Regions from separate parts of the Telluria sp. AZSoR62 genome, predicted to be linked through region 1. Evidence: predicted binding sites of a transcription regulator. Region 1 holds the regulator's gene; each other region holds the start of a gene.

Region 1 (3,203 bases):
CCGTCATCATCGAGGCCGAGCAGAAGTTGTTTGCCTGGCTGCGCGAGCACGCGCCGCTGGTCGCGCAGCAGTTCACGATCGACACCTTGCGCCACGCGCGCCTCGAATTACTTGCACGCAAGCCGGAATTCCAGCTCGACCTGGGCGCCCTGCGCCGCGCCGGCCTGATCGCGGCGTTCGAGCAGGCCGGCGAAGATGCGGCCAAGGTGGAGCTGGCGATGACCGAATTCTTTGCGGCCCGCAACGCCGTGATTCCCTACGACGACGTGCTGCCCGGCCTGCTGCGCCTGAAGGGCAGGGTGCGCATCGCTTCGGTCACCAACGGCAATGCCGACCTGCAGACCATCGGCCTGGCGCGCCATTTCGAGGTGTCGGTCGCGGCGCCCAGCTTCGGCGTGGCCAAGCCGGAACCGGCGATCTTCCTGGAAGCCTGCCGCCAGCTGGGCATCGCCCCCCACGAGGCGGTCTACGTCGGCGACGACCTGCACCTGGACGTGCAGGGCGCCCAGCGCGCCGGCCTGCGCGCGGTCTGGATGAACCGCACCGCCAAGGAAAACATCTTCGCCGGCGAGATCGCGCCGGACGGCGAAGTCAACAGCCTGGACGGCCTGGTCGACTGGCTCAAGCGCGCGCACGGATAACTGGCGCGGGGCGCGCCGGAGCGTGCATAATAGGTACGGACCCTCCCGCCTACCTGGAATATGCAACTCGAACCCCGCGCCCAGACCCTGCTCAAAGCCCTCGTCGAGCGTTACATCGCCGACGGCCAGCCGGTCGGATCGCGCGCGCTGTCGAAGATTTCCGGTCTCGACGTGTCGCCCGCCACGATCCGCAACATCATGGCCGACCTTGAAGAAATGGGCTATGTCTCCAGCCCCCACACCTCGGCCGGCCGCATCCCGACCCCGCGCGGCTACCGCCTGTTCGTCGACACCCTGCTCACGGTGCAGCACCTCGACGAGCACGCGATGGAATCGCACCAGATGCGCCTGCCCCTGCAGCAGCCGCAAAAGCTCATCGCCAATGCGGCCCAGATGCTGTCCTCGCTGTCGCAGTTCGCCGGCGTGGTGCAAAGCCCGCGGCGCGAATCGGTGTTCCAGCAGATCGAATTCCTGCGCCTGTCCGAAAAGCGCATCCTGCTGGTCATCGTCGATCCGCGCGGCGACGTGCAGAACCGGCTGCTGCTCACCGACGTCGACTACACGCCGACGCAACTCATCCAGTCGGCCAATTACCTGAACCAGAATTTCGCCGGCCTGAGTTTCGACCAGGTGCGCCAGCGCCTGAGCGGCGAACTGCGCGAGCTGCGCGACGACATGGGACGCCTGATGGCGATGGCCGTGGAAACCGGCAGCGCGGCGATGGCCGAGGGCGACGACATGGTGATCTCCGGCGAGCGCAATCTGCTGTCGGTATCCGACCTGTCGTCGAACATGAGCTCCCTGCGCCAGATGTTCGACATGTTCGAGCAAAAGACCGGCCTGATGCAGCTGCTCGACGTGTCCAGCAAGGCAGGCGGCGTGCAGATCTTCATCGGCGGCGAATCGAAACTCGTGCCGATGGATGAAATGAGCGTGGTGACGGCGCCCTACGAAGTGAACGGGCGCATCGTCGGCACCCTGGGCGTGATCGGGCCGACCCGCATGGCCTACGAGCGCGTGATTCCGATCGTGGATATCACGGCCAAGCTGCTGTCGAATGCCCTGAGCAATTCGTGAGCTCGGCCGCGAGGCAGGCGCTCACCCCTTGCGCGGGCAAGCCACCTTGATGCAGTTCCCGTAAATCGCCAGCGAATGCTCGGCAATCTTGTACCCGCGTTCGGCCGCGATCGCGTGCTGGCGCGACTCGATCTCTTCGTCGTAGAACTCTTCCACGTGACCGCAATCCAGGCACACCAGGTGATCGTGGTGCGAGCCGGCGTTGAGCTCGTAGATGGCCTTGCCGGTCTCGAAATGGTTGCGGTTCAGCAGGCCGGCCTGCTCAAACTGGGTCAGCACGCGGTAGACAGTGGCCAGGCCGACGTCCATGTTCTCCGCTAGCAGGATCTTGTAGACATCTTCCGCCGTCAAGTGCCGAACGGAGCTGTTCTGGAAGATTTCCAGGATTTTCAGGCGCGGCAGGGTTGCCTTCAGGCCGCTGGCCTTCAGGTCGGTGGGATTGTTACTCATGTTTGTTGCTCGTATATTGGCGGAGTGCTTTATGATATAGCGTTTTGGAGCTCCCGCTCAAACGTTTTGAGGTTACCTATGCGCGTCAAACCAGCCGTTCTCCGTCGATTTCCAGCCCGGGCAGCCCTTGCGGCCGGCCTGGCGTGCACGCTGATGCTCTCGGGCTGCGCCGCCTGGCGCAACCAGACGCGTCCTGCGCCGCCGGTGAGCACGGACCCGGCTGCCGTAGCCGCCGACGCGCAGAAATCGGCTGCCGCCGCCAACGCCGGCGCCCAGACGGTCCAGGCCAGCAAGCTGCAGAAATTCATGTGGATCTTCTCGCCTTACCGTCCCGACATCCAGCAGGGTAACTTCGTCTCGCAGGAGATGCTGACCCAGCTGAAAGAAGGCCAGACCAAGGAGCAGGTGCGCTTCATCCTCGGCTCGCCGCTGCTGACCGACATCTTCCATGCCGACCGCTGGGACTTCCCGTTCTACCTCGCGCGCGGCAACGGCGAGCTGACCACCAGCCGCGTCACCATCTTCTTCAAGGACGACAAGGTGGAGCGCTTCGAAGGCGGCAACCTGCCGACCGAACGCGAATACATCGACCGCATCGCCGGCCCGGCCAAGGTCAGCACCAAGACCAAGCCGGAAAGCCGTCCGGTCGAGCCGGTCAAGGTCGGCGGCGCCCCGGTCATCCAGTAAGGAAACCGCGGCATGACGCAATTGAGAATCGCCGTTGCCGGCGCCAGCGGCCGCATGGGCCGCATGCTGGTCGAGGCCATCGGGGCCGCGCCGGATGCAGTGCTGGCCGGCGCGCTGGACGTCGCCGGTTCGCCCGCGATCGGCACGGACGCCGGCGCCTTTGCCGGCCAGGTCACCGGCGTGACGATCCAGTCCGACCTGGCGGCGGCCTTGCAGGATGCCGATGTGCTGATCGACTTCACCCGTCCCGAAGGCACGCTGCGCCACCTAGAATACTGCGCCGCCAACAATGTGCAGATGGTGATCGGCACCACCGGTTTCGACGATGCCGGCAAGGCCGCGATCCGC
Region 2 (3,203 bases), on a different contig from region 1:
TGACCTTTTCCAGGGTCAGGCCGACTTCTTCGGCGATGACCTGGCCGCCGGTCAGGACAGCGATGTCTTCCAGCATGGCCTTGCGGCGGTCGCCGAAGCCCGGGGCCTTGACGGCGACGGTTTTCAGGATGCCGCGGATGTTGTTGACGACCAGGGTCGCCAGCGCTTCGCCTTCGATGTCTTCGGCGACGATCACCAGCGGACGGCCGGCTTTCGCGACCTGTTCCAGTACCGGCAGCAGGTCACGGATGTTCGAGATCTTCTTGTCGCACAGCAGGATGAACGGGTTCTCGTGAACGGCGACCTGCTTGTCCGGGTTGTTGATGAAGTAAGGCGACAGGTAGCCGCGGTCGAACTGCATGCCTTCCACGATGTCCAGCTCGTCGTTCAGCGACTTGCCGTCTTCGACGGTGATGACGCCTTCCTTGCCGACTTTTTCCATTGCTTCTGCAATGCGCTCGCCGATCGAGGTTTCCGAGTTGGCCGAGATGGCGCCGACCTGGGCGATCTCTTTCGAGGTGGTGGTCGGCTTGGCGATCTTCTTCAGTTCTTCGACGGTGGCGGCGACGGCCTTGTCGATGCCGCGCTTGAGGTCCATCGGGTTCATGCCGGCGGCAACGAACTTCATGCCTTCGCGGACGATGGCCTGGGCCAGCACGGTCGCGGTGGTGGTGCCGTCACCGGCGTTGTCGCTGGTCTTGGAAGCGACTTCCTTGACCATCTGCGCGCCCATGTTCATCAGCTTGTCTTTAAGTTCGATCTCTTTCGCGACCGAGACGCCGTCCTTGGTCACGGTCGGCGAGCCGAACGAGCGCTCGAGCACGACGTTGCGGCCTTTCGGGCCCAGGGTGACTTTGACTGCGTTGGCGAGGATGTTGACGCCTTCGACCATTTTGGCGCGCGCTGCGTCGCCGAAGATTACTTCTTTAGCTGCCATGTGTAGTGCTCCGAATGAGTTCGTGAATGAATGCGGGTTCGATTACAGGGCCACGACGGCCATGATGTCTTCTTCGCGCATGACCAGCAGTTCCTGGCCATCGACCTTGACGGCCTGGCCCGAGTATTTGCCGAACAGGACGCGGTCGCCGACCTTCACTTCGAGCGCGCGCAACTGGCCGTTGTCCTGCACCTTGCCGTTGCCGACGGCGAGGATTTCGCCCTGGTCCGGCTTCTCGGCGGCCGCATCAGGGATGATCAGGCCGGATGCGGTCTTGGTTTCCTGGTCGAGACGCTTCACGATTACGCGATCGTGCAAAGGACGAAGGTTCATGCAAAACTCCTTGTTTTTCAGTGGTTTGACTAGCTACTTGACGCCGCCGCTCACAGGCGTCGGCTTGGAATGAGTAACATCGGTTGTTAGCACTCTCTAGTAACGAGTGCTAACGAGAGCTAATTATAGGGACGATAACCCCCTATTTCAAGGCTCAATGTGAAGCTGATAACCGATTAGTTTGCGAAATCGCAATTTAATAGCCGGCTAAGTCATGACGAGTGTGGTGTCGCAGACAACAGGCGGGCAGGGTACACTGGATGCCGTGCCGGTGCCGCACGCCTCGCGGAAGGCTTGTTTACGCTCGCGCAGGGTGCATGCATTCCGGTTGACTGAAAAACCATCCCGGACCTATAGTGTCGAATGATTTCCGAATTCCAAGACCTCTCCGACAAAATTGACCGGCTCGCCCAGCTGACCCAGTCCTTGCGTGCCGAGAACTACCTGCTGCGCCAGGCCAACAGCCTGCTGAGCGCCGAAAACCTCGCCTTCAAGGAGCGCCTGCAGCTGGCCCAAAGCCGCGTCGAAGCGCTGCTCGAGCAGTTCCCGGCGCCCGAAGCCGAGCCTGATGCGGACGACGGCGACGCCGCCGAAGAGGGCAGCGCCGCCGGCGCCGTACACGACAGCGAGGCTACCCAATGATCCATCTCGATTGCAGCATCATGGGCCAGTCCTACCGCCTGGCCTGCCGCGAAGGCGAAGAGCGTACGCTGCGCGAAGCCGTCCACTACCTCGATGGCAAGATGTGCGCGCTGCGCGACTCCGGCAAGGTCAAGGGCACCGACCGCATCGCCGTGATGGCGGCGCTGAGCGTGGCCGCCGAATTCCTGTCGGTGAAGTCGCCGCAAGGGCCGCTCTCGGACATGTCCATCCTCGAAGTCAAGCAAAAGCTCGAAGCGATGCACACGGTGCTCGACGGCGCCTTGTCGCCGCAGGAAAATCTGTCCTAGGCCTGAATTCGTTTGACATGGGCGTCCAGCGTAGTAAACTGGCGCCTACCCTGCGGTGTTCGAGATTTGCCATATATTCCTTGAACCATTCTTTCGCATAGGTTGTGGAACAATGCTTGGTGGGCGCGATCGTCACTAGTTTGACGAACCCGAAATTGAGCTGACTGCGACCACCTTGAGCCTTTTGGTTCGGGATGCCGGCAATAACGGCACAGGCGGGGCTACACACACGAGCGGTTGCGCACCTTGGTACGCAGCCGCTTTTTTTTGCGCGTGCGTCGGTCACGACCCGCGCGCGTTGTTGTTCGAGGGAGGCGCGGTGCGCTATTGGTTGATGAAATCCGAGCCGGACGAAGTCAGTTTCGACGACGTGCTGGCCGCGCCCGGGCGGACGGTGGCCTGGTACGGCGTGCGTAACTACCAGGCGCGCAACTTCATGCGCGACGCGATGAGCGTCGGCGACGGCATCCTGTTCTACCACTCCAGTTGCGCGGTGCCCGGCGTGGCCGGCATCGCCGAAGTGGCCAGCAGCCCGTATCCGGATGCGACCCAGTTCGACGCCGGCTCGCATTACCACGACCCGAAAGCCACGCCGGAACAGCCACGCTGGATCTCGGTCGACGTGCGCGCCATCGAAGCGGGGCGCTACCTGCCCCTGAGCGAGATGCGCGCCATGCCTGCGCTGGACGAGATGGTGCTGCTGCAGAAGGGCAGCCGCCTGTCGATCTCGCCGGTTACGCAGGCCCAGTGGAACACCATCACGGCCTGGCTCAGGAAAGGGAAGCGCTGATGGACTTCCAGCTTATCCTGGCGCTGCTGGCCATGGGCGCCTTCGGCGGCTTCGCGGCCGGCCTGCTCGGCATCGGCGGGGGCATGGTCCTGGTGCCCTTCATCACGATGATCTTCACCGCGCGCGGCTTTGCTCCAGAACTCGTCATCCACATGGCGATCGCCACTTCGCTCGCCACCATCCTGTTTACCTC
Region 3 (3,203 bases), on a different contig from region 1:
TCACGATGTCCGACACGACCTGGGCGTCGCCCTTGACGCTGCGCAGCGGGTTGGCGGCGCCGATCACGGGGAAGCCGTCGGCGCGCAGCTTGGCCGCGACGCCGTTCCAGCTGGCCGAATCGGCAAAGGCGCCGTGCACCAGGATGACGGTAGGCTTCACGGTGGCGGCAGGCGCGGCATGGGCCGATGCGGCGGTGCTCAAGGCGAGGGCGATGGTGGCGATGGTTTTCATGGTGGAGCCTTTCTAGTGTGTGATATTAAATAGTGCGCTATGTATCATGTTCAAAAAAATGGAGAGAAGATGCAGGGTGGTTTCCCTTGTCTGCCGTCCATGGAAAAAATTATATATAGCGCGCTATTTAATAGCAAGCGATTTTTGAAAAAATATGCGCTGCGCTGTTCCTTGCCCAGGCGGCAAAGAAAAAACCCGCCGAAGCGGGTTGTCGTGGAGCGGGAAGGCGCGTCAGACAAAGGCGGCCAGCGCACCTTTCATCTTCTTCAAGGCAGCCGATTCGATCTGGCGGATACGCTCGGCCGACACGCCGAACTCCTCGGCCAGCGTGTGCAGCGTAGCGCCCGAGCCGTCGTCGTTGGCCAGCCAGCGCGCTTCGACGATGCGGCGCGAACGCGGGTCCAGCTTGCCCAGCGCCGTTTCCAGGCCTTCGGACTGCAGGCGGGTAACAGCCTCGGCTTCCAGTACCTTGGTCGGCTCGGCCAGGTCGGACGACAGGTAGGCGATCGGCGAGAACTTGTCGTCTTCGTCGTCGGTCGGCGATTCGAGGGCGATGTCGCGGCCCGACAGGCGGGTTTCCATCTCGATCACTTCTTCGCGCTTGACGTCGAGCATCTTGGCCAGGTCGTCGACCTGGCCAGGCGTCATCGCATCGAGGCCGACCTTGTTACTGCGCAGGTTGAAGAACAGTTTGCGCTGGGCCTTGGTCGTGGCGACCTTCACCAGGCGCCAGTTCTTCAGGATGTATTCGTGCATCTCGGCCTTGATCCAGTGCATCGCGTACGACACCAGGCGCACACCCTGGTTCGGATCGAAGCGCTTGACCGCCTTCATCAGGCCGATATTGCCTTCCTGGATCAGGTCGGCGTGCGGCAAGCCATAGCCGAGGTAGCCGCGGGCGATCGACACCACCAGGCGCAGGTGCGACAGCACCAGCTTCTGCGCGGCGTCCAGGTCGTTGTCGTCGCGCAGCCGCTTGGCCAGCGATTGCTCTTCCTCGTGGGTTAGCATCGGCAGGCGGTTGACGGCCGAGATATAGGCGTCGATATTGCCCAGATTGCCGGTAAAACCCAGGTTCAGGGCACGACTGCCGGCTGGAACCAATGCGGATTGTGCGGACATAGTCATTTCCTCGTAGTTGTCTTGCTGCATCCTCACAGTGTCGCAGACCCATGTCTCGGGACACCGTTAACTGCCTGTTACAGGGATGCGTCACTTGATTTTTCGCTGTATTCAAGCCATATATTAGCACTCTCGTGGTGGGAGTGCTAGACGACCCATCGGTTTGCCGAAGTCGATTAAGTTTGGCTAAAGTATTGCCCGCAGGAATCAGAATCGCGTTTCGTTTTAACTGTAGAGCAGCTACTCCCCGTTTGATTGATACAGCTCAAAAGTGAGCCCGGAAGCGCTGGAAAATCCTTGAACACAGGTTAAGGGGGGGCGGAGATGGCTTCTGTTGAATGGCGCACGTAAGCCGGCCATGCCCTGTAGGAGGAGGGCGCGTCTGGACGTAGGGTCTGACGGCTAAGCCGTTGGGAAGCGACTTGTGGACGGCGGGAGCCGTCCACATCTGGTTCAGCTTACGCGTGCCAGGTGGCGCTGCACCGACAGCATGGCGCCAATCAGGCCAAGGCCTGCGCTGATGGCCAGCAGGCCTGCGATTTCGAGGCCGCCGAGCGGGGCCAACTGGAATTCCGAGGCATACAGCCGGGCGAATTCGGCAATCGCGCCGTTCAAGGGCGCCAGTCCCAGCAAGACCACGCCCAGGGCCACCGCGCCGGAACACAGGCCGAGCAGGGCGCCGGTGTAATAGAAGGGCCGGTGGATGAAGTTATCGGTCGCCCCTAGCAGCTTGGACACCGCGATCTCTTCCTTCTGGGTCAGCACCTGCAGGCGGATGGTGTTGAACACCACCGCGATCACCACGATGCCGAGCGTGACGGCCAGCAGCAGCAGGGCCAGGCGCAGGATGGCCAGCAGGGCGGCCAGGCGCTTGACCCAGGCCGAGTCGACCTGCACGGTCTCGACGCCCGGCAGTGCGCGCAGCTGCTCGACCATCGCATCGACCCCGCTGGCGGCATTGCCCGAAAAACCTTCGAGCTTGAGCACATAGCTGTCCGGCAGCGGGTTCTCGCCCAGCGTGTCCAATACGTCGCTCAGGCCGCTCTTGTCTTTCAGCGCGGCCAGCGCATCCTCGCGCGCCACGAAATTGACCTTGGCCTGGCCGTTGCCGCCCACGTTGGCGGCCGCGATGCTGCGGATCTGCGGCGCCAGTGCAGCAGCCTGCTCGCGCGTGGCCTCGAGCTTCATGAACAGGCTCATTTCCGGATCGACCGAGAGCTGCTGGGACAGCGGGCGCACGTTGTCGAGCAGGGTGATGCCGGCGAAGGGCAGGGTCAGCGCGAGCGCGACGACCAGGACGTTGAACAGGAAGCTGCCCGGCGCCTTGCGCACGCTGCCCAGCGCGGCCCGGAAGGCGAAGCGGTGCTGGCGGATCCATGGGCTCATTGCGCACCTCCGGTGCGGCCGGCGTCGGCGAGCATGCCGTGCTCCAGGCGGATCACGCGTCCGGCCGTATCGAGCACCTGCTCGTCGTGGGTCGAGATCACGCAGGTCACGCCGACCGCATGGAAGGCGCGCAGCGCGTCGAGCACGCGGTCGGCCGCGGCGCGGTCGAGGTTCGCGGTGGGCTCGTCGGCCAGGATGATCTGCGGGCGGTTGACGATGGCGCGGGCGATCGCCACGCGCTGCTGCTCGCCGCCGGACAATTCCAGCGGCAGGGCCTTGGTGCGGTCGAGCAGGCCGACCTTTTCCAGGGCCGCGCGGGCACGGCCTTCGGCCTGGGCGCGCGGCGCGCCGGTGACGAGCAGCGGCAGCATCACGTTGGCCAGGATGTTGCGGTCGTTGAGCAGGCGCTGGTGCTGGAAGATCAGGCCCAGATTACGGCGCAGGAAAGGAATGCCGGCCTTCT

The links. Region 1 encodes HrcA, which represses chaperone genes, less so after heat shock. Its sites were predicted from a motif close to TTAGCACTCNNNNNNNNNGAGTGCTAA; they were not measured.
Region 2: the regulator HrcA is predicted to act here: its motif matches at 1,357-1,383, upstream of groES (co-chaperone GroES).
Region 3: the regulator HrcA is predicted to act here: its motif matches at 1,478-1,504, upstream of rpoH (RNA polymerase sigma factor RpoH).

The regions. Positions count from the first base shown of each region.
Region 1 covers NZ_JBYTST010000013.1:30,463-33,665, reverse strand. The annotation lists gene AC3XQU_RS18845 (HAD family hydrolase) at 1-641, shown strand, start outside; gene hrcA (heat-inducible transcriptional repressor HrcA) at 702-1,718, shown strand; gene fur (ferric iron uptake transcriptional regulator) at 1,740-2,168, opposite strand; gene AC3XQU_RS18830 (outer membrane protein assembly factor BamE) at 2,322-2,855, shown strand; gene dapB (4-hydroxy-tetrahydrodipicolinate reductase) at 2,868-3,203, shown strand, end outside.
Region 2 covers NZ_JBYTST010000001.1:146,246-149,448, reverse strand. The annotation lists gene groL (chaperonin GroEL) at 1-937, opposite strand, end outside; gene groES (co-chaperone GroES) at 980-1,270, opposite strand; gene AC3XQU_RS00680 (hypothetical protein) at 1,634-1,912, shown strand; gene AC3XQU_RS00675 (cell division protein ZapA) at 1,909-2,220, shown strand; RNA gene ssrS (6S RNA) at 2,265-2,446, shown strand; gene AC3XQU_RS00665 (EVE domain-containing protein) at 2,540-3,010, shown strand; gene AC3XQU_RS00660 (sulfite exporter TauE/SafE family protein) at 3,010-3,203, shown strand, end outside.
Region 3 covers NZ_JBYTST010000007.1:205,658-208,860, reverse strand. The annotation lists gene AC3XQU_RS13135 (alpha/beta fold hydrolase) at 1-232, opposite strand, end outside; gene rpoH (RNA polymerase sigma factor RpoH) at 464-1,354, opposite strand; gene ftsX (permease-like cell division protein FtsX) at 1,808-2,740, opposite strand; gene AC3XQU_RS13120 (cell division ATP-binding protein FtsE) at 2,737-3,203, opposite strand, start outside.